One region of the Streptomyces sp. NPDC048182 genome, then DNA from elsewhere that is predicted to be linked to it. Evidence: predicted binding sites of a transcription regulator. Region 1 holds the regulator's gene; the other holds the start of a gene.
The links. The regulator HspR, encoded in region 1, represses chaperone genes until heat shock. The targets are predictions, from matches to a motif close to TTGAGNNNNNNNNNCTCAA.
Positions count from the first base shown of each region.

Region 2: lon (endopeptidase La) is a predicted target of HspR. The motif match lies at 3,772-3,790, and genes of this name have one in related genera.

Region 1 is NZ_JBIDAQ010000002.1:243,494-252,731, reverse strand. It holds gene ACGFZL_RS04170 (heterodisulfide reductase-related iron-sulfur binding cluster) at 1-1,558, opposite strand, end outside; gene dnaK (molecular chaperone DnaK) at 1,999-3,861, shown strand; gene grpE (nucleotide exchange factor GrpE) at 3,858-4,529, shown strand; gene dnaJ (molecular chaperone DnaJ) at 4,572-5,768, shown strand; gene ACGFZL_RS04150 (heat shock protein transcriptional repressor HspR) at 5,773-6,225, shown strand; gene ACGFZL_RS04145 (substrate-binding domain-containing protein) at 6,560-7,663, shown strand; gene ACGFZL_RS04140 (LuxR C-terminal-related transcriptional regulator) at 7,780-8,841, shown strand; gene ACGFZL_RS04135 (helix-turn-helix transcriptional regulator) at 8,786-9,238, opposite strand, start outside.
Region 2 is NZ_JBIDAQ010000012.1:135,489-144,726, reverse strand. It holds gene ACGFZL_RS23110 (multifunctional oxoglutarate decarboxylase/oxoglutarate dehydrogenase thiamine pyrophosphate-binding subunit/dihydrolipoyllysine-residue succinyltransferase subunit) at 1-769, opposite strand, end outside; gene ACGFZL_RS23105 (ATP-binding protein) at 975-2,087, opposite strand; gene ACGFZL_RS23100 (response regulator transcription factor) at 2,084-2,824, opposite strand; gene ACGFZL_RS23095 (spermidine synthase) at 2,845-3,639, opposite strand; gene lon (endopeptidase La) at 3,813-6,233, shown strand; gene ACGFZL_RS23085 (lysozyme) at 6,315-7,142, opposite strand; gene ACGFZL_RS23080 (MarR family transcriptional regulator) at 7,430-7,924, shown strand; gene ACGFZL_RS23075 (protein phosphatase 2C domain-containing protein) at 8,019-8,810, opposite strand; gene ACGFZL_RS23070 (nitrate- and nitrite sensing domain-containing protein) at 9,224-9,238, shown strand, end outside.

The DNA.
Region 1 (9,238 bases):
TGCACTTCTCGTCGCCGCCCATGATGGCGAACTTGACGCCGGCCATGTGGAGCAGCTCCGCGAAGGCCTTCGTGGTCTTCTTGGCCCGGTCCTCCAGGGCGCCGGCGCAGCCGACCCAGTACAGGTACTCGACCTCGGTGAGGTCCTCGATGTCCCTGCCGACGACCGGGACCTCGAAGTCGACCTCCTTGAGCCACTCCAGGCGCTGCTTCTTGGCCAGGCCCCAGGGGTTGCCCTTCTTCTCCAGGTTCTTGAGCATCGTGCCCGCCTCGGAGGGGAAGGCCGACTCGATCATCACCTGGTAGCGGCGCATGTCGACGATGTGGTCGACGTGCTCGATGTCCACCGGGCACTGCTCGACGCAGGCGCCGCAGGTGGTGCAGGACCACAGGACGTCCGGGTCGATGACGCCGTTCTCTTCCGCGGTGCCGATGAGGGGGCGCTCGGCCTCGGCGAGGGCGGCGGCGGGCACGTCCGCCAGCTGCTCCGCGGACGCCTTCTCCTCGCCCTCCATCGTCTTGCCGCCGCCGGCCAGCAGGTACGGGGCCTTGGCGTGCGCGTTGTCGCGCAGCGACATGATCAGCAGCTTGGGGGAGAGCGGCTTGCCGGTGTTCCAGGCGGGGCACTGCGACTGGCAGCGCCCGCACTCGGTGCAGGTGGAGAAGTCCAGCAGGCCCTTCCAGGAGAACTGCTCGACCTGGGAGACGCCGAAGACGTCGTCGTCGCCGGGGTCGGTGAAGTCGATCGGCTCGCCGCCGCTGGTCATCGGCAGCAGGCCGCCGAGCGAGGTCTCGCCGGTGGCGTTGCGCTTGAAGAAGATGTTCGGGAAGGCCAGGAAGCGGTGCCAGGCCACGCCCATGTCGGTCTTCAGCGCGACCGTGATCATCCAGATGAAGGAGGTCGCGATCTTCACGCCGGCGAAGAGGTAGGTGAGGTTCTGCAGCGTGGAGAGGTCCATGCCACGGAACCAGGCGACGAAGGGGTACGAGAGGAAGAACGACGCCTCGTAGCCGTCCACGTGGTGCTGGGCGCCCTCCAGGGCGTGCAGCGTGAAGATGCAGACGCCGACGATGAGGATGACGGTCTCGACGAAGTACGCCTGGCCGAAGTTGGAGCCGGCGAAGCGGGACTTGCGGCCCGGCCTGCTGGGCTTGCTCAGCTGCCGGATGGCGATGAGCACCAGGATGCCGAGGACCGTCATGGTGCCGATGAACTCGACGAAGACGTTGTAGGGGGCCCAGTCGCCGAGGATCGGCAGCAGCCAGTCGGCCTGGAAGAGCTGCCCGACGGCGTTGACGATGGTCAGCAGGAGGGTGAAGAAGCCGATCGCCACGAACCAGTGCGCGACGCCGACGATGCCCCAGCGGTTCATGCGGGTGTGGCCGAGGAACTCCTTGGCCACGGTGAGGGTGCGCTGCGCCGGGGCGTCGGTCCGTGTCCCGGCCGGCACCGGCTGACCCAGCCGCATGAAGTTGTAGATCTGCAGGACGGCGCGGGCGAAGAGGGCCGTGCCGACCACGATCAGGACCAGCGACACGATGATCGCGGCGAGTTGCATGAGGGCTCCTCGGGCCTGCGAGGCGAGATTACTAAGCGGTAACTTACCCAGTCTGTCCGAGCGTACCCGCATCCACCGCCGCACTGTAGCCAGGGCCCCGGTGATCTGCGTCGCTGAGGCAACCCTGACCGGCGGGGGCCGGTGCGGGCGGCTGCGCCACGCCGGGCGAGGTCGGGTCGTTCTTCGCACAAGGTGACATTCGGCCGGATCGGGTCATTCTAGGCCGGTCGGCCGGATTGCGAACCCGGCGTCTCGGGTATGCGACCGTCCGGGTGCCGTCGATCCCGGCCCCGCCCCCTCGGAAAGCACCTGTTCACGGCCCCGTTGCGCGTAAGGAACGGATAAGAGTTGAGCCGACTCGACTCAGCTCGGTTGACCTGGCGGCCGACGTCGTGCACAGTTGAGCCTGTTCCACTCAAGTCAGCTGGAGGTACATCACCATGGCACGTGCGGTCGGCATCGACCTGGGCACGACTAACTCCGTCGTCAGCGTTCTGGAGGGCGGCGAGCCCACCGTCATCACCAACGCCGAGGGCGCCAGGACCACGCCGTCCGTCGTCGCCTTCGCCAAGAACGGCGAGGTGCTCGTCGGCGAGGTGGCCAAGCGCCAGGCGGTCACGAACGTCGACAGGACCATCCGGTCGGTCAAGCGCCACATGGGCACCGACTGGAAGATCAACCTCGACGGCAAGGACTTCAACCCCCAGCAGATCAGCGCCTTCGTGCTGCAGAAGCTGAAGCGGGACGCGGAGTCCTACCTGGGCGAGAAGGTGACCGACGCGGTCATCACCGTCCCGGCGTACTTCAACGACGCCGAGCGCCAGGCCACCAAGGAGGCCGGCGAGATCGCGGGCCTCAACGTCCTGCGCATCGTCAACGAGCCGACCGCCGCCGCGCTGGCGTACGGCCTCGACAAGGACGAGCAGATCATCCTGGTCTTCGACCTCGGTGGCGGCACCTTCGACGTGTCGCTCCTGGAGATCGGCGACGGCGTCGTCGAGGTGAAGGCCACCAACGGCGACAACCACCTCGGTGGTGACGACTGGGACCAGCGCGTCGTCGACTACCTGGTCAAGCAGTTCCAGTCCGGCCACGGCGTGGACCTCGGCAAGGACAAGATGGCCCTCCAGCGCCTCCGCGAGGCCGCCGAGAAGGCCAAGATCGAGCTGTCCTCCTCCACCGAGACCTCGATCAACCTGCCCTACATCACGGCCTCCGCCGAGGGCCCGCTGCACCTGGACGAGAAGCTCACCCGCGCCCAGTTCCAGCAGCTGACGGCCGACCTCCTGGAGCGCTGCAAGACGCCGTTCCACAACGTCATCAAGGACGCCGGCATCCAGCTGTCCGAGATCGACCACGTGGTCCTCGTCGGCGGCTCGACCCGCATGCCCGCCGTCGCCGACCTGGTCAAGGAGCTGACCGGCGGCAAGGACGCCAACAAGGGCGTCAACCCGGACGAGGTCGTCGCCATCGGCGCCGCCCTGCAGGCCGGTGTCCTCAAGGGCGAGGTCAAGGACGTCCTGCTGCTCGACGTCACCCCGCTGTCCCTCGGCATCGAGACCAAGGGCGGCATCATGACCAAGCTGATCGAGCGGAACACGACGATCCCGACCAAGCGCTCGGAGATCTTCACCACCGCCGAGGACAACCAGCCCTCCGTGCAGATCCAGGTCTACCAGGGCGAGCGCGAGATCGCGGCGTACAACAAGAAGCTCGGGATGTTCGAGCTGACCGGTCTGCCGCCGGCGCCGCGCGGCGTCCCGCAGATCGAGGTCGCCTTCGACATCGACGCCAACGGCATCATGCACGTGACCGCGAAGGACCTGGGCACGGGCAAGGAGCAGAAGATGACCGTCACCGGCGGCTCCTCGCTGCCGAAGGACGAGGTCGACCGGATGCGCTCCGAGGCCGAGCAGTACGCGGAGGAGGACCACCGCCGCCGCGAGGCCGCCGAGTCCCGCAACCAGGGCGAGCAGCTCGTCTACCAGACGGAGAAGTTCCTCAAGGACAACGAGGACAAGGTCCCCGGCGAGATCAAGACGGAGGTGGAGGAGGCGGTCACCGAGCTGAAGGAGAAGCTCAAGGGCGAGGACACCGCCGAGATCCGCACCGCCACCGAGAAGGTCGCCGCCGTCTCGCAGAAGCTGGGCCAGGCCATGTACGCCGACGCCCAGGGCGCGCAGGCCGCCGGCGGCGAGGCCCCGGGTGCCGGCGCGGACGCCGGTGCCGAGCAGGGCAAGGCCGACGACGACGTGGTCGACGCCGAGATCGTGGACGACGAGCGCAAGGACGGTGCCGCGTGACGGAGGAGGCCCCGGGCTTCGAGGAGAAGCCCGACGTCCCCTCCGGCGCCACCCCTGACGACGCCGAGCCGAAGGCCGCCGCCCCCTCCTCGGAGGAGGCCGCGGCCCCGGCCGGGGACGCGAGCGACGAGAACGCGGGCCTGGTGGCCCAGCTGGACCAGGTGCGCACGGCGCTCGGCGAGCGCACGACGGACCTCCAGCGGCTCCAGGCCGAGTACCAGAACTACCGCCGCCGGGTGGAGCGCGACCGCATCGCGGTCAAGGAGGTCGCCATCGCGAACACCTTGACCGAGCTGCTGCCCGTGCTCGACGACATCGGTCGCGCGCGGGAGCACGGCGAGCTGGTCGGCGGTTTCAAGTCCGTCGCCGAGTCGCTGGAGACCGTCGCGGCCAAGCTGGGCCTCCAGCAGTTCGGCAAGGAGGGCGAGCCCTTCGACCCGACGGTCCACGAGGCCCTGATGCACTCCTACGCCCCGGACGTCACCGAGACCACGTGCGTGGCGATTCTCCAGCCCGGGTACCGGATCGGCGAGCGCACCATCCGCCCCGCGCGGGTGGCCGTGGCCGAACCGCAGCCCGGCGCGCAGACCGTCAAGCCGGCCGAGGAGGCGCCCGCCGCCGAGGCGGCGGCGGAGGACAAGGAGAGCGGTGGCCCGGAGGAGGGCTGACGTCGACAGGCACACGTACGCAGGAGAGGAGGGACGTCGGGGATGAGCACCAAGGACTTCATCGAGAAGGACTACTACAAGGTCCTCGGCGTCCCCAAGGACGCCACCGAGGCCGAGATCAAGAAGGCGTACCGGAAGCTCGCCCGCGAGTTCCATCCGGACGCCAACAAGGGCAACGCCCGGGCGGAGGAGCGGTTCAAGGAGGTCTCCGAGGCGAACGACGTCCTCGGTGACCCCAAGAAGCGCAAGGAGTACGACGAGGCGCGCGCCCTCTTCGGCAGCGGGGGCTTCCGCCCCGGCCCTGGCGCGGGCGGCGGCGGCACCACCTTCAACTTCGACCTGGGCGACCTCTTCGGGGGCGGCGCCCAGAGCGGCGGCGGGGCCGGCGGCTTCGGCGGCGGTCTGGGCGACGTCTTCGGGGGCCTGTTCAACCGCACCGGCGCCGGTGGCGCCGGCGGCGGCACGCGGACCCAGCCGCGGCGCGGCCAGGACATCGAGTCCGAGGTCACGCTCAGCTTCACGGAGGCCATCGAGGGCGCCACGGTGCCGCTGCGGATGTCCTCCCAGGCGCCCTGCAAGGCCTGCTCGGGCACCGGCGACAAGAACGGCACGCCGCGTGTGTGCCCGACCTGCGTCGGCACCGGGCAGGTCGCCCGGGGCTCGGGCGGCGGCTTCTCGCTGACCGACCCGTGCCCGGACTGCAAGGGCCGCGGCCTGATCGCGGAGGATCCCTGCGAGGTCTGCAAGGGCTCCGGGCGGGCCAAGTCCTCGCGCACCATGCAGGTGCGCATCCCGGCCGGGGTCTCCGACGGGCAGCGCATCCGGCTGCGCGGCAAGGGCACCCCGGGCGAGCGGGGCGGTCCGGCGGGCGACCTCTATGTGGTCGTGCACGTCAAGGAGCACTCCGTCTTCGGCCGCCGGGGCGACAACCTCACGGTCACCGTCCCGGTCACCTATCCCGAGGCGGCCCTCGGCGGCGAGATCCGGGTGCCCACCCTGGGCGGGCCCCCGGTCACGCTGAAGCTGCCGGCGGGCACGCCCAACGGCCGCACCATGCGGGCGCGGGGCAAGGGCGCGGTCCGCAAGGACGGCACCCGGGGCGACCTCCTGGTCACCGTCGAGGTGAGTGTTCCGGGGGACCTGACGGGGAAGGCTCGTGACGCCCTGGAGGCGTATCGCGAGGCGACCGCGGACGAGGATCCGCGGGCGGAGCTGTTCCAGGCCGCGAAGGGAGCATGAGGAGATGGACGGTCGTCGGCGCAACCCGTACGAACTGACCGAGGAGACCCCGGTCTACGTCATCTCGGTGGCGGCCCAGCTCTCCGGGCTGCACCCGCAGACCCTGCGCCAGTACGACCGTCTCGGCCTGGTCTCCCCGGACCGCACCGCCGGCCGGGGCCGGCGCTACTCGGCCCGCGACATCGAACTGCTCCGTCAGGTGCAGCAGTTGTCGCAGGACGAGGGCATCAACCTGGCCGGCATCAAGCGCATCATCGAGCTGGAGAACCAGGTCGCGGCGCTCCAGTCCCGGGTGGCGGAGCTGTCCGACGCGCTGGAGGGCGCGGCGAGCGCGATGCGCCAGCGCGAGGCGGCGGTGCACGCCTCCTACCGGCGCGACCTGGTGCCCTACCAGGAGGTGCAGCAGACCAGCGCGTTGGTGGTCTGGCGGCCGGCGCGCAAGCAGCCGCCGGAGTGAGACCGTCCTCATCGGAGCGGTGGGGGGGGGGGGGGGGGGGGGGGGGGGGCGGCGGGGGGGGGGGGGCCCCCCCCGCGGGGGGGGGGGGGGGGGGGGCCCCCCCACCCCCCCCCCCCCCCCCCCCCACCGCGTTCGGCTGGTGGACGGGGTGTGAAGCACCTCGGCAGGACCGTGGCAGGCGATTCCGCTCCGTCTTCACACCCGTTGCGGACCGTGGTGTTGCCATCTCGTTAAGTGGTTCCGCTTGACGCTGGTCCCGCCGCCGCGTTGGCTTTTCAGTCACCAGGGCCGGATCCGGCCCCGCGTCCGGAAGGCACCACAAGTGAGCTCCTGCATGCGCCGTATCGCCCTCTCCCTGGCCGCGGCGACGATGACCGTGCCCTTGGCCGCGTGCGGTGTGCTCGACGGGTCCGGCGGGGACGACGCGCGCCCCACCAAGGGCGACGACCTCACGGTGGGCCTGCTGCTGCCGGAGAAGGCCAACACCCGCTATGAGCAGTTCGACCACCCCTTCTTCAAGGCCAAGGTCGCCGAGCTGACCAACAAGCGCGGCCGGGTCGAGTACGCCAACGCCGAGGCGAGCGCGTCGCAGCAGGCCGAGCAGCTCCAGCAGATGGTGGACGACAAGGTCGACGTCATCGTCCTGGACGCGGTCGACGCGCACGGCATCGCGAGCGGCGTGCAGAAGGCCAAGGACGCCGGCATCCCGGTCATCGCCTACGACCGGCTGGCCGAGGGCCCGATCGACGCCTACGTCTCCTTCGACAACGAGCTGGTCGGCGAGGTGCAGGGCCGCTCGCTCCTCGCGGCGCTCGGGAAGGAGGTCGCGCCCTCGGACAAGATCGTCATGATGAACGGCTCGTCCACCGACCCCAACGCCAAGCAGTTCAAGGAGGGCGCGCTGTCCGAGCTGAACGGCAAGGTGACCGTCGCGGAGTCGTACGACACCAAGGACTGGAAGCCGGAGAACGCCCAGGCGAACATGGCCGAGGCGATCAAGGCGATCGGCAAGGACGACATCGCCGCCGTCTACTCCGCCAACGACGGCATGGCGGGCGGCGTCATCAAGGCCCTGACGGCGGCCGGCGTCACCGACCTGCCGCCGGTCACCGGGCAGGACGCGGAACTGCCCGCGGTGCAGCGGATCGTCACCGGCGAGCAGTACATGAGCGTGTACAAGTCCTACCCGCAGGAGGCGGAGCGGGCCGCGGAGATGGCGGTGGCCCGGGTGCAGGGACGCGACATCCAGTTCGACGCGCTCGCCCGCGACCACGTCGACAGCCCCACCACCCAGAACGTCCCCGCGCAGCTGGTGCCGGTGGTCGCGCTGACCAAGGACAACATCGCCAAGACCGTCGTCGCCGACGGTTTCTACAAGCTCTCCGACATCTGCACCGCGCAGTACGCGGCGGCCTGCGGGAAGATCGGGCTGGGCTAGGGCCTGTCTGGGGCCCGGGTCTCGGTGCCCCGGGCCCGGGGCCGTGTTGCGGAGCCGGTCCCGGCCGCGCATAGTTGCGCTGCGGAACGGGCCGGAACACGGGGGTGGGATGGGCGATGACCGGGCACGGGGCGGAGCAGCATCCCCATGGTGCGGACCGGCTGTGCGCGGACGGGGACCGGGTCTACTCCCGCGCGGTACGGCGCGGACGGGTGCCCCGCCGGGACGCCGAGCCGGTGCCCTGCCTCCTTGAGCTGGCGCTGCTGCACCCCGACCCCGACGACATGGACTGGCTGGTGCCGACCTCCCCGCAGGAGGTCATGACCCGGCTGCTGCGCGGCGTGCACGACGAGGTGAGCGCCAGTCAGCGCCGGGTGGGCTCGGCGGTGGAGGCCTTCGAGTGGTACGCGGGCCTCGGCCGGCAGCTCCAGGCGTCCGCCTCGGAGGGCACGGCGATCCGCGTCCTGGACGGCCTGGCCCGTATCCAGGCCGCGATGGACGAGGCGACGGAGGCGTGCGCGACGGAGGTGCTGACCGTCCAGCCCGGCGGCATCCGGCGCGAGCACGAGCTGTCGGAGGGGCTGCACCGGGCGCTGGCGCTGCGCGGGCGCGGGGTGCGGATGCGGGACCTGTACACGCACGTCGCCCGGCACGGACAGGGCCTGCTCACGTACCTGGAGCTGATGGGCGACGCGGTGGAGGCCCGGACGCTGGACGAGGTCATCGACCGGCTGATCCTCTTCGACCGCACGGTGGCCTTCATCCCCGCCAACTCCGACCGCACGATGGCGCTGGAGCTGCGGCACCCCGCCCTGGTCGACTACCTCGTCACCGTCTTCGAGCGGCTGTGGCGCCTGGCCCTCCCGCTGACCGCGCCGCTGCCCGACACCGGCATCGACGGCATCTCGCACCGCGAGCACTCCATCGCGGCGCTGCTCGCCGAGGGCCACCAGGACGCGGTGATCGCGGAGCGGCTCGGCATCAGCGTCCGCACCTGCCGGGCGCACATCGCCCGCCTCTCGGAGACCCTCGGCGCGGCGAGTCGCACCCAGCTCGGGGTCCGCATCGCCCAGACCGGCCTGGACACCGCCGCCCGCCCGCCCGACACCGCCGCCGAAGCGCTCAGCGTCCCGGCTCCGACGCCGCCTCCCGGCCGAGGATCCCGGACCGGCCGATGAGGTAGCCGAGTTGGGCGCGGCTGTCGCTGCCGAGGGTGGCGGCGAGTTTGGCGATGTGGACGCGGGCGGTGCGGATGTTCATGCCGAGGCGTTCGGCGATGTCGGCGTCGGTGTGGCCGTCGATGAGGAGCGCGGCTATGGCGCGCATGCGGGCGGTGATGCCGTCGAGGGTGGGCTGCTGCACGGCTCGGGGGTGCATGGGGAGGCCGAGCCGCCAGAAGCGGTCGAAGACCATGACGAGGTAGCCGACGAGGGCCGGCTGGCGGATCTCCAGCGCCATGCTGCGGTCCTCGTTGGCCGGGATGAACGCCACCTCCCGGTCGATGACGATCAGCCGATTGGTGACTTCGTCGAGGCTGCGCGCCTCCACGTCGCCGCGCAGCTGCTCGTAGCGGGC
Region 2 (9,238 bases), on a different contig from region 1:
TCGGCATGGCCTTGATGGCCTGCACCATCGCGTAGCCGATCAGGTGCGTGAAGGAGATCTTCCCGCCTCGGGCGCGCTTGAGGTGGTTGTTGATGACGATGCGGTTGTCGAACAGCAGCTTCACCGGGACGGCGCGCACGGAGGTGGCCGTGGGCAGTTCCAGGGAGGCGTTCATGTTCTTGGCGACCGCGGCGGCGGGGCCGCGCAGGGTGACCAGCTCGGGACCGGCGGGGGCCGAGTCCTCCTCGCCCTGCTTGCCGGCGGGGGCCTGCTTGGCCGGCGCGGGGCTCGCCTGCTTGGCGGCGGCCGGCTGCGCGGCCGGCTTCGCCGGCTGGGCGGCCGCGGCGGGCTTCGCGGGAGCGGCGGCGGGCTTCGCCGCGGGCTGCGACTGCGCGGGGGCGGCCTTGGGCGCAGTACCGGCCTGTGCGGGGCCGGACTGGGCGGGGGCGGCCTTGGCCGGGGCGGCCTGCTGGGGAGCCGGCTGCGAGGCGGCCTGCGGCTGCGCCGGGGCGGCCTGGGCGGGCGCCTGCGTCGGCTGCGCGGGGGCGGCCTGCTGCGCGTCCGGCGCGGCCGGGGCGGCGGGCGCGCCCGGCTTGTAGTCGGCGAAGAAGTCCCACCAGGCTCGGTCAACGGAGTTCGGGTCCTGGAGGTACTGCTGGTAGATCTCGTCGACGAGCCACTCATTGGGTCCGAACGCCGCGGCGGGGTTCTTGCCCGCTTGGTCGGCGTCGGTCGAGATGCTCGAGTTACTGGGGGACTGTGGCGACACGGCGGCAACCGCCCTCTTCCGCTTCACAAGGTGATGGACAGCGGGAATAAAGGCTACGCCTCTCCCAGGGGGGACGTCAGGCCGGGCCCGTCCATCGTCGCCTAAGTCACATCGCGAAGAGTGTTTCGGCTCACGAAATGACGGGAAACAAGCGTGGTTCCGCCGCGAACGGGAATCCGTGTGAACGAACTACGGCGACCGCAGGTCAACCCTGCGCGGCCGGGAGCCCCGGAAGGGTGATCAGGATCCGGCACCCCCGCTCGGACTCGGCCACCCCGATCCGCCCGCCGTGCAGATCCACCGCCCAGCGCGCGATGGCCAGGCCGAGACCCGTGCCCCCGTCGCTGCCCGGGCCGTGCGGCCGGGACACCGAGCCCCGGTTGAAGCGTTCGAACACCCGGCGCCACTCCGAACGCGGGATGCCCGGACCCTCGTCCATGACCTCCAGCTCCAGCGACTCCGGCTGCGCCCCGCGTCGCGCCCGCACCGTCACCCGGCCGTGCGCCGGGCTGTGCTTGACCGCGTTGTCGATGAGGTTGGCCACCACCTGGTGGATGCGCTCTGGGTCGGCGTGCGCGGTCAGCTCGGGCGGGGAGACGTCGAGGTGCAGGTGGACGTCGTTGCGGGTGTGGCCGCCGGACCCGGAGGCGAGGCCGGCCCGGGCGGTGGCGACCATGTTGGCCTCCTTGAGCACGCCCGACAGGTACGGCCACACCTCGAAGCGCCGCCTGCGCAGCGGGATGACGCCGTTGTCGAGGCGGGAGAGGTCGAGCAGCGTCTCCACCAGGCGGCCGAGCCGCTCGGTCTGCCGCAGCGCGGTGCGCATGGTCTCCGGGTCGGCCTCGGTGACGCCGTCCACGATGTTCTCGAGGACCGCGCGCAGGCCCGCGATGGGGGTGCGCAACTCGTGCGAGACGTTCGCCACCAGCTCCTTGCGCTGGAGGTCCTGGGCCTCCAGGTCGTCGGCCATGCGGTTGATGGTCTCGGCCAGGTCGCCCAGCTCGTCGCGGCGGCTCTCGCCGACCCGGCGGGTGTAGTCGCCGTGCGAGATGGAGCGGGCCACCGCGTTCATCTCGTCCAGCGGCGCGGTCAGCGAGTGCGCCACGAACTGCGTGATCAGCAGGGTGGCGATCATCGAGAAGACGGTGATGAAGCGCAGCTCCGTCTTGGTGTGCACCGCGATCACCGACAGGCCGGTGGTGATCAGCACCGAGGTGACGACCAGCGCGCCCAGCTTGGTCTTGATCGAGAACGGCCGCACGCGGCCCCAGGTGTCCCTGGGACCGCCGCCCGTCGGCTCCCCCCGGCCCAGGCTCATGGCGTCGGCGTCTCCAGCGCGTACCCGACGCCGTGCACCGTGCGGATCCGCTCGGCGCCGATCTTCCGGCGCAGCGCCTTGATGTGGCTGTCGACCGTGCGGGTGCCGGAGGCGTCCGCCCAGTCCCACACCTCGGCGAGCAGCTGCTCGCGGGAGAGGACCGCGCGCGGGGTGTTCGCCAGGCACACCAGGAGGTCGAACTCGGTCGGGGTGAGGTGGACGTCCTCGCTGCGCACCCGCACCCGGCGCTGCGCGTGGTCGATCTCCAGCTCGCCCAGGCGCAGGATGCCGCTGCGGGGCGTGGAGGCGGCCACGACGGCCCGCTCCACCCGGCGCAGCAGCACGTGCACCCGCGCGGCCAGCTCGCGCATCGAGAACGGCTTGGTCATGTAGTCGTCGGCGCCGACGCCGAGGCCGACCAGCATGTCCGTCTCGTCGTCGCGCGCGGTGAGCATCATCACCGGCACCGGGCGCTGGGCCTGCACGCGCCGGCAGACCTCCAGGCCGTCGAAGCCGGGCAGCATGATGTCGAGGATCAGCAGGTCGGGCTGCCACGCCTCGGCGGTGTCCACGGCGGAGGGGCCGTCGCCCGCCGTCTGCACCAGGAAGCCCTCGGCCCGCAGCCGGGTCGCGATGGCGTCCACGATCGTCTGGTCGTCCTCCACCACGAGCACCCGGCGCTGGGCGCCCTGGGTCGTTGCCGCCGTGCCGTTGTGGGAGGTCTGTGTCTGCTCCATCGCCCGCCCCTGAGGTGTGCTTACCGGGACCAGTGGGGTGGCCCCTCGTCTGCGCATGACTGCGATTGACGCTTGAATGACCGCGTCAGGGCAGCAGCGTACGGGGAGTCACCGCGCCTTTGCCATCCAGGACGTACGGCGACGTGGACGACGTCCGGAACGCCCCGGGCAACCGGGATCTCTTCGGTACGCACCTGCTGGAACCCGGCATTGCGCAACGTTCCTTCGAATTCCGGAGAGGGCCGGGCCGACCAGAGTGCGAGGACGCCGCCCGGGCTCAACACCCGTGCGCAGTCGGCCAGTCCGGCCGGTCCGTACAGCCCCGCGTTGCCCTCCGTCACCGTCCAGTCCGGGCCGTTGTCGATGTCCAGGCACAGGGCGTCGTATGTGGCGGACGTCTCATGGACGTGCCGCACCAGGTCCGCCTCGACGATCTCGGTGCGCGGGTCGGCCAGCGCGTCCGCGGAGAGGGCGGCGAGCGGCCCGGCGCGGTGCCAGTCGATCACGGCGGGCTCGCGCTCCACCACCGTGACGGGGCCCCAGAAGGGGTCGGCGGCGGCGTGCGCCAGGGAGAACCCGACGCCGAGGCCGCCGATGAGCAGGCGCGGCGCCCGGCGCCCGGCGAGGGCCCGCGCCGCCGCGTCGACCAGGAGCCGCTCCGAGCGGCCGTCGGAGGTGTCCATCAGGAAGGTGCCGTTGGCGATGATCTGGAGCAGGCCGCGGTGCCGGCGCAGGACGACCTCGCCGTACGGGCCCTCGCGGCGGTCGAGCACCTCGGGGGCGCCGGGATCGGACGGGTCGATGGGGGCGGGCATCGGCCCATCCTGGCATCCCGGGCGGGGGGAATGAGAGGCGTTTTGCAGGCGCTGACCTCCACGGCGGGGGTGACCCGGAGGTGATCGCTGAGAGCGAACGCCGGCGGGGGAACATTCACCGGCTCCCAAGCATTGAGTCGACGTAACTCAAGTTGACTGCTTAAGGGGAGATCATGGCTGCTGAGTCCGCTGCCTTCACACCGCTCACCCTGCCCGTGCTGCCGCTCGACGACGAAGTGGTGCTGCCCGGCATGGTCGTCCCCTTGGACCTGAGCGACTCCGAGGTGCGCGCCGCGGTGGAGGCCGCCCAGGCCGCCGCCCGGTCCGAGCCGGGCAAGCCGCGCGTGCTGCTGGTGCCGCGCGTGGACGGCACCTATGCCCGTACCGGCGTCCTCGGCACGATCGAGCAGGTCGGCAGGCTGGCCGACGGCGACCCCGGCGCGCTGATCCGGGGCCGCGGCCGGGTGCGCATCGGCGCCGGCACCACCGGACCCGGGGCCGCGCTGTGGGTGGAGGGCACCCAGGTCGACGAGACCGTGCCCGAGCCGCTGCCCGGACAGGTCACCGAGCTGGTCACCGAGTACAAGGCGCTGGCCACCGCGTGGCTGCGCAAGCGCGGCGCCTGGCAGGTCGTGGACCGCGTCCAGGCCATCGACGGCGTCTCCGCGCTCGCCGACAACTCCGGCTACTCGCCCTTCCTCACGATCGAGCAGAAGGTCGAGCTCCTGGAGACCGCCGACCCGGTCGCCCGCCTCAAGCTGGCCACCCAGCAGCTGCGCGACCACCTCGCCGAGCAGGACGTGGCCGAGACCATCGCCAAGGACGTCCAGGAGGGCGTCGACAAGCAGCAGCGCGACTTCCTGCTCCGCCGCCAGCTGGAGGCGGTCCGCAAGGAGCTGCGCGAGCTGAACGGCGAGAAGGAGGGCGAGGAGTCCGACGACTACCGCACCCGGGTGGAGGCCGCCGACCTGCCCGAGCAGGTCCGCGAGGCCGCGCTCAAGGAGGTCGACAAGCTGGAGCGGTCCTCCGACCAGTCGCCGGAGGGCTCCTGGATCCGCACCTGGCTGGACACCGTCCTGGAGCTGCCGTGGAACACGCGGACCGAGGACGCCTACGACATCCGGGGCGCCCAGGCCGTGCTGGACGCCGAGCACGCGGGCCTGGAGGACGTCAAGGAGCGCATCACCGAGTACCTCGCGGTGCGCAAGCGGCGCGGCGACCGGGGCCTCGGCGTGGTCGGCGGCCGGCGCGGCGGCGCGGTGCTCGCCCTGGTGGGCCCGCCCGGCGTGGGCAAGACCAGCCTCGGCGAGTCGGTGGCGCACGCGATGGGGCGGAAGTTCGTCCGGGTCGCCCTCGGCGGTGTCCGCGACGAGGCGGAGATCCGCGGCCACCGGCGCACCTACGTCGGCGCGCTGCCCGGCCGGATCGTCCGGGCGATCAAGGAGGCCGGCTCGATGAACCCGGTCGTCCTGCTCGACGAGATCGACAAGGTCGGCTCCGACTTCCGCGGCGACCCGGCCGCGGCCCTGCTCGAAGTGCTCGACCCGGCGCAGAACCACACCTTCCGCGACCACTACCTGGAGGTCGAACTCGACCTGTCCGACGTGGTCTTCCTCGCCACCGCCAACGTCCTGGAGGCCATCCCGGAGGCCCTGCTCGACCGCATGGAGCTGGTCCGCCTGGACGGCTATACCGAGGACGAGAAGGTCGTCATCGCCCGCGACCACCTGCTCCCGCGCCAGCTGGAGCGGGCCGGACTCGGCGCCGACGAGGTGACGCTGGCGGAGGGCGCGCTGCGCAAGCTGGCCGGCGAGTACACCCGCGAGGCCGGCGTGCGCACCCTGGAGCGGTCCGTCGCGCGGCTGCTGCGCAAGGTGGCCGCCCAGCACGAACTGGGGCAGCGGGAGCTGCCGTTCACCGTGACCGAGGCCGACCTGCGCGGCCTGATCGGCCGGCCGCACCACGTGCCCGAGTCCGCCCAGGACCCGGCCGAGCGGCGCACCGCGGTGCCCGGCGTGGCGACCGGGCTCGCGGTGACCGGCGCGGGCGGCGACGTGCTCTACGTGGAGGCGTCCCTGGCCGACCCGGAGACCGGCGCGGCCGGGCTGACCCTCACCGGTCAGCTGGGCGACGTGATGAAGGAGTCGGCGCAGATCGCGCTGAGCTTCCTGCGCAGCCACGGCGCCGAACTGGAGCTGCCGGTGGGCGACCTGAAGGACCGGGGCGCGCACATCCACTTCCCGGCGGGCGCGGTCCCCAAGGACGGCCCGAGCGCCGGCGTCACCATGACCACGGCCCTCGCCTCGCTGCTGTCCGGCCGGCTGGTCCGCACCGACGTCGCCATGACCGGCGAGGTCTCGCTGACCGGGCGGGTGCTGCCGATCGGCGGCGTCAAGCAGAAGCTGCTCGCGGCGCACCGGGCGGGCATCACCACGGTGATCATCCCGAAGCGCAACGAGCCCGACCTGGACGACGTCCCGGCGGAGGTGCTGGAGAAGCTGGACGTGCACGCCGTGACCGACGTCCGGCAGGTCCTGGAACTGGCGTTGGCGCCCGCCGAGGCGCCGGCGCGTGAGGTGCCGACTGCGGCGTGACGGACGTGGCCGGTTACTGAGGTGAAGGCCCGGATCCTCCCCACGGGGTCCGGGCCCTCACCGTCTACTGGGCGCGCGTCCTCAGCCGTTGGCCAGTGCCTGCACCCGGTCCAGGGCGCCGTTGAACTTGTCGTGGTCGCCGACCGTCGGCCCCGACGACGTGTACTGCCACATCGTCTGGACGCCCCAGCCGGCCGGCAGCGCGCCCACCGAGGAGGCGTAGCGGGCGATCCACAGCGGGTTGGTGGTGCCGAAGGCGCCGGAGTTGCCGGTGCACTGGGTCCACCAGCTGGTCGCCGTGTAGATGACGGCGTCGCGACCGGTGCGCGCCCGGTAGGTGTTCACGAAGTCCCGGATCCAGGAGACCATCGCGCTCGCCGACTTGCCGTAGCAGGCGGCGCCGTACGGGTTCCACTCGATGTCCAGCGCGCCCGGCAGCGTCTTGCCGTCGCGCGACCAGCCGCCGCCGTGGTCCACGAAGTAGTTGGCCTGGGCGGCGCCGCTGGTGGTGTCCGGGGTGGCGAAGTGGTACGAGCCCCGGATCATGCCCACGTTGTAGGAGCCGTTGTACTGCTGGGCGAAGTACGGGTTCGTGTAGTACGTCCCCTCGGTGGCCTTCACGTAGGCCCACTTGACCCCGCTGCTCCACAGGGTCGACCAGGCGACGTTGCCCTGGTGGCCCGAGACGTCGACGCCCTCGGTCTGCGCGGCCCTGCTCTCGACGGGCCGGCCCTGCTGCCCGTCGTGGGCGAGGACACCCATGCCCATGTGGGCCTCGCCGCGCGCGGGGAGGCCGGCGGCGGGGGCGGAGTGGGCGGGGAGGGTGCCGGCCAGCCCGAGGGCGGCGAGCAGGGCGCCGGTGACGGCGAGGCGTCTGCGGCGGGCGGTTCCGGATCTGTGCGCGGGCATGAGTGCCTCCGATGGCTCGGTGGTGCTCGGTGGGGGTTGCGCTGGAGTCCGTGCGGTCCGTGCGGGGGGACGACCCTGGGGGAGTGGCCGGTGTGCCGGTGTGCGGTGACAATGGCGTGACCATGCCATGCAGGGTCTGTGCACGAAGCTACGCACGTAGAACCGCGGCTGGGAAGAGGGACCGGGATCTGCCGTTGGTCTACGCCTGCGAAATACTGACGGAGCTGCGGCGATGGCGGCCGATGGCGGAAACTTTCAGGACCGGGAAAACCGAGGCAGGGGCTGACGTGCACGAAGACGGGAACGGCGGCGACCGCGCGGGCGACGCCGAGGTGTCCGGCAGTGGTGTGAACCAGCCCGGCTTCCTGGCGCTGGAGCGCGAACTGACCGTCCTGCTGCGCCGGGCGCGGGCCAACCAGGGCGAGATGGCCCGCGAGGTCCACCCCGACCTGGAGTCCTCGGCGTACGGCCTCCTCGTCCGGCTCGGCGAGGCGGGCGGGCAGCGCGCCACCGAACTCGCCGGGTACATCGGGGTCGGCAAGGCCACGATGTCCCGTCAGCTGCGCGCCCTGGAGGACCTCGGCCTGGTCGCCCGCGAGCCGGACCCGGCGGACGGGCGGGCCTGGCTGATCACCCTGACCCCGGAGGGGCAGACCCGCGTCGGGCGGGTGCGGGAGGCCCGGCGGGCGCGGTACGCGCGGCGACTTGAGCACTGGGACGCGGGGGAGGTCACGGAGCTGGCGCGGCTGCTGCACGAGCTGAACCGGGGGATGGAGCGGTGACCGGCGGCGGCGCCCGTGTGCCCCGGGTCTCCGGTGTGCCCTGGGTCTCCGGTGCGCCCCGGGTCTCCGGGGTGCCTGGAGCAGCGCGCCGGGGTCACAGCTCCACGTAGACCACCGTCGCGTCGTCGTGCGTCTTGCTGCGGCCCAGCAGGGCCCGGCCGTTCGCCGCGTCCGACAGCTCCAGCTCGCGCACCCGGTCCACCAGGGCCTGCGGGCCCTGCTTGCGGACCAGGGCGAGGCAGTCCGGCCAGGCGCCCTCCGTGAAGCGCTCCACCCACCGCGTCGCCCCGTCCGTCAGGGCGGTCAGGCTGCGGACGTCCGGGCGCGGCAGCGTGCCCGTCACCGCGCGGGCCGCCACCGACGGGTCGGCGGCGGCCGTGAAGAAGCCGCCCTCCTGGTTGCGGTAGGTGCCGTCCACCAGGGCCTCCGAGGCCAGCGCCGTGCGCGGGAGGAGGGAGAGGCGGTCGTCGAGGAGCGCGTCCACCGTGCCGTCGGCGTACTCCACGAGGAGGGCCGAGTCGGAGAGGACCAGGTACTCCACCGCGGCCGGGGTCCAGCGGGCGAGGACGACGGTTGCCTGCGGAGTGCGCGGGTGAGAAAGGTCACAGGTCTCCGCGTGCGCCGACGCGGTACGGGCGACGGCGCGGGAGAGGGCCTCGGCGAGCGGGAGCTCGGGGACGGAGACGGCCAGTTCGGTCAGCGCCCCGCCGAGCCGGGCGGTGTACCAGGGAACGGAATGCAGACACCCCGTCCCGCCCCGCGGGGGCGTCACGCCGTCCAGGACGACGAGTGAACCCCCCTGTCCCGAGGCCGGAAGCCCGACGCTCGCGAAGTCCTCGTTGGGGCGGTCGGCGAGGCCGGGTACCGAGACGAGTTCCGTGCGCATCCGGCCAGTCTGCACGACCTCTCCACGGCGTCCACGAGGGGCCGGTGACTTTCCCGGGAACTCCGGCTCCGTGCAGGTCAGGCGCCCACTTTGGGTCGGATTGCTGCACCGCGCCCACGCGTGGCGGCGAATAGTGCCACCGCCCGCCGCAGACGTCCAACCGGCGCGCGACGCGGGCCCGTCCGGCGTTCGGGGCGAACTTGCTCCCCAACTCCCGTCCGGGGTTCACTCCTTCGGGTGGCGGGCCGGACGATGCCCGTCCGGCGCCCACCGGCACTGGAAGGGTCGGGAACCAGGTGGGAGGCCCGGACTCCCGCAAGCGGCCGAGCGTCGGCCGACCAGGTGACGGGGCGCCACCCGGACCCGCGGGTACCGGGGCAGCAGGGGTACACGAGTCAGGAATGCGAGCACCGGTGCAGAAGACGCGG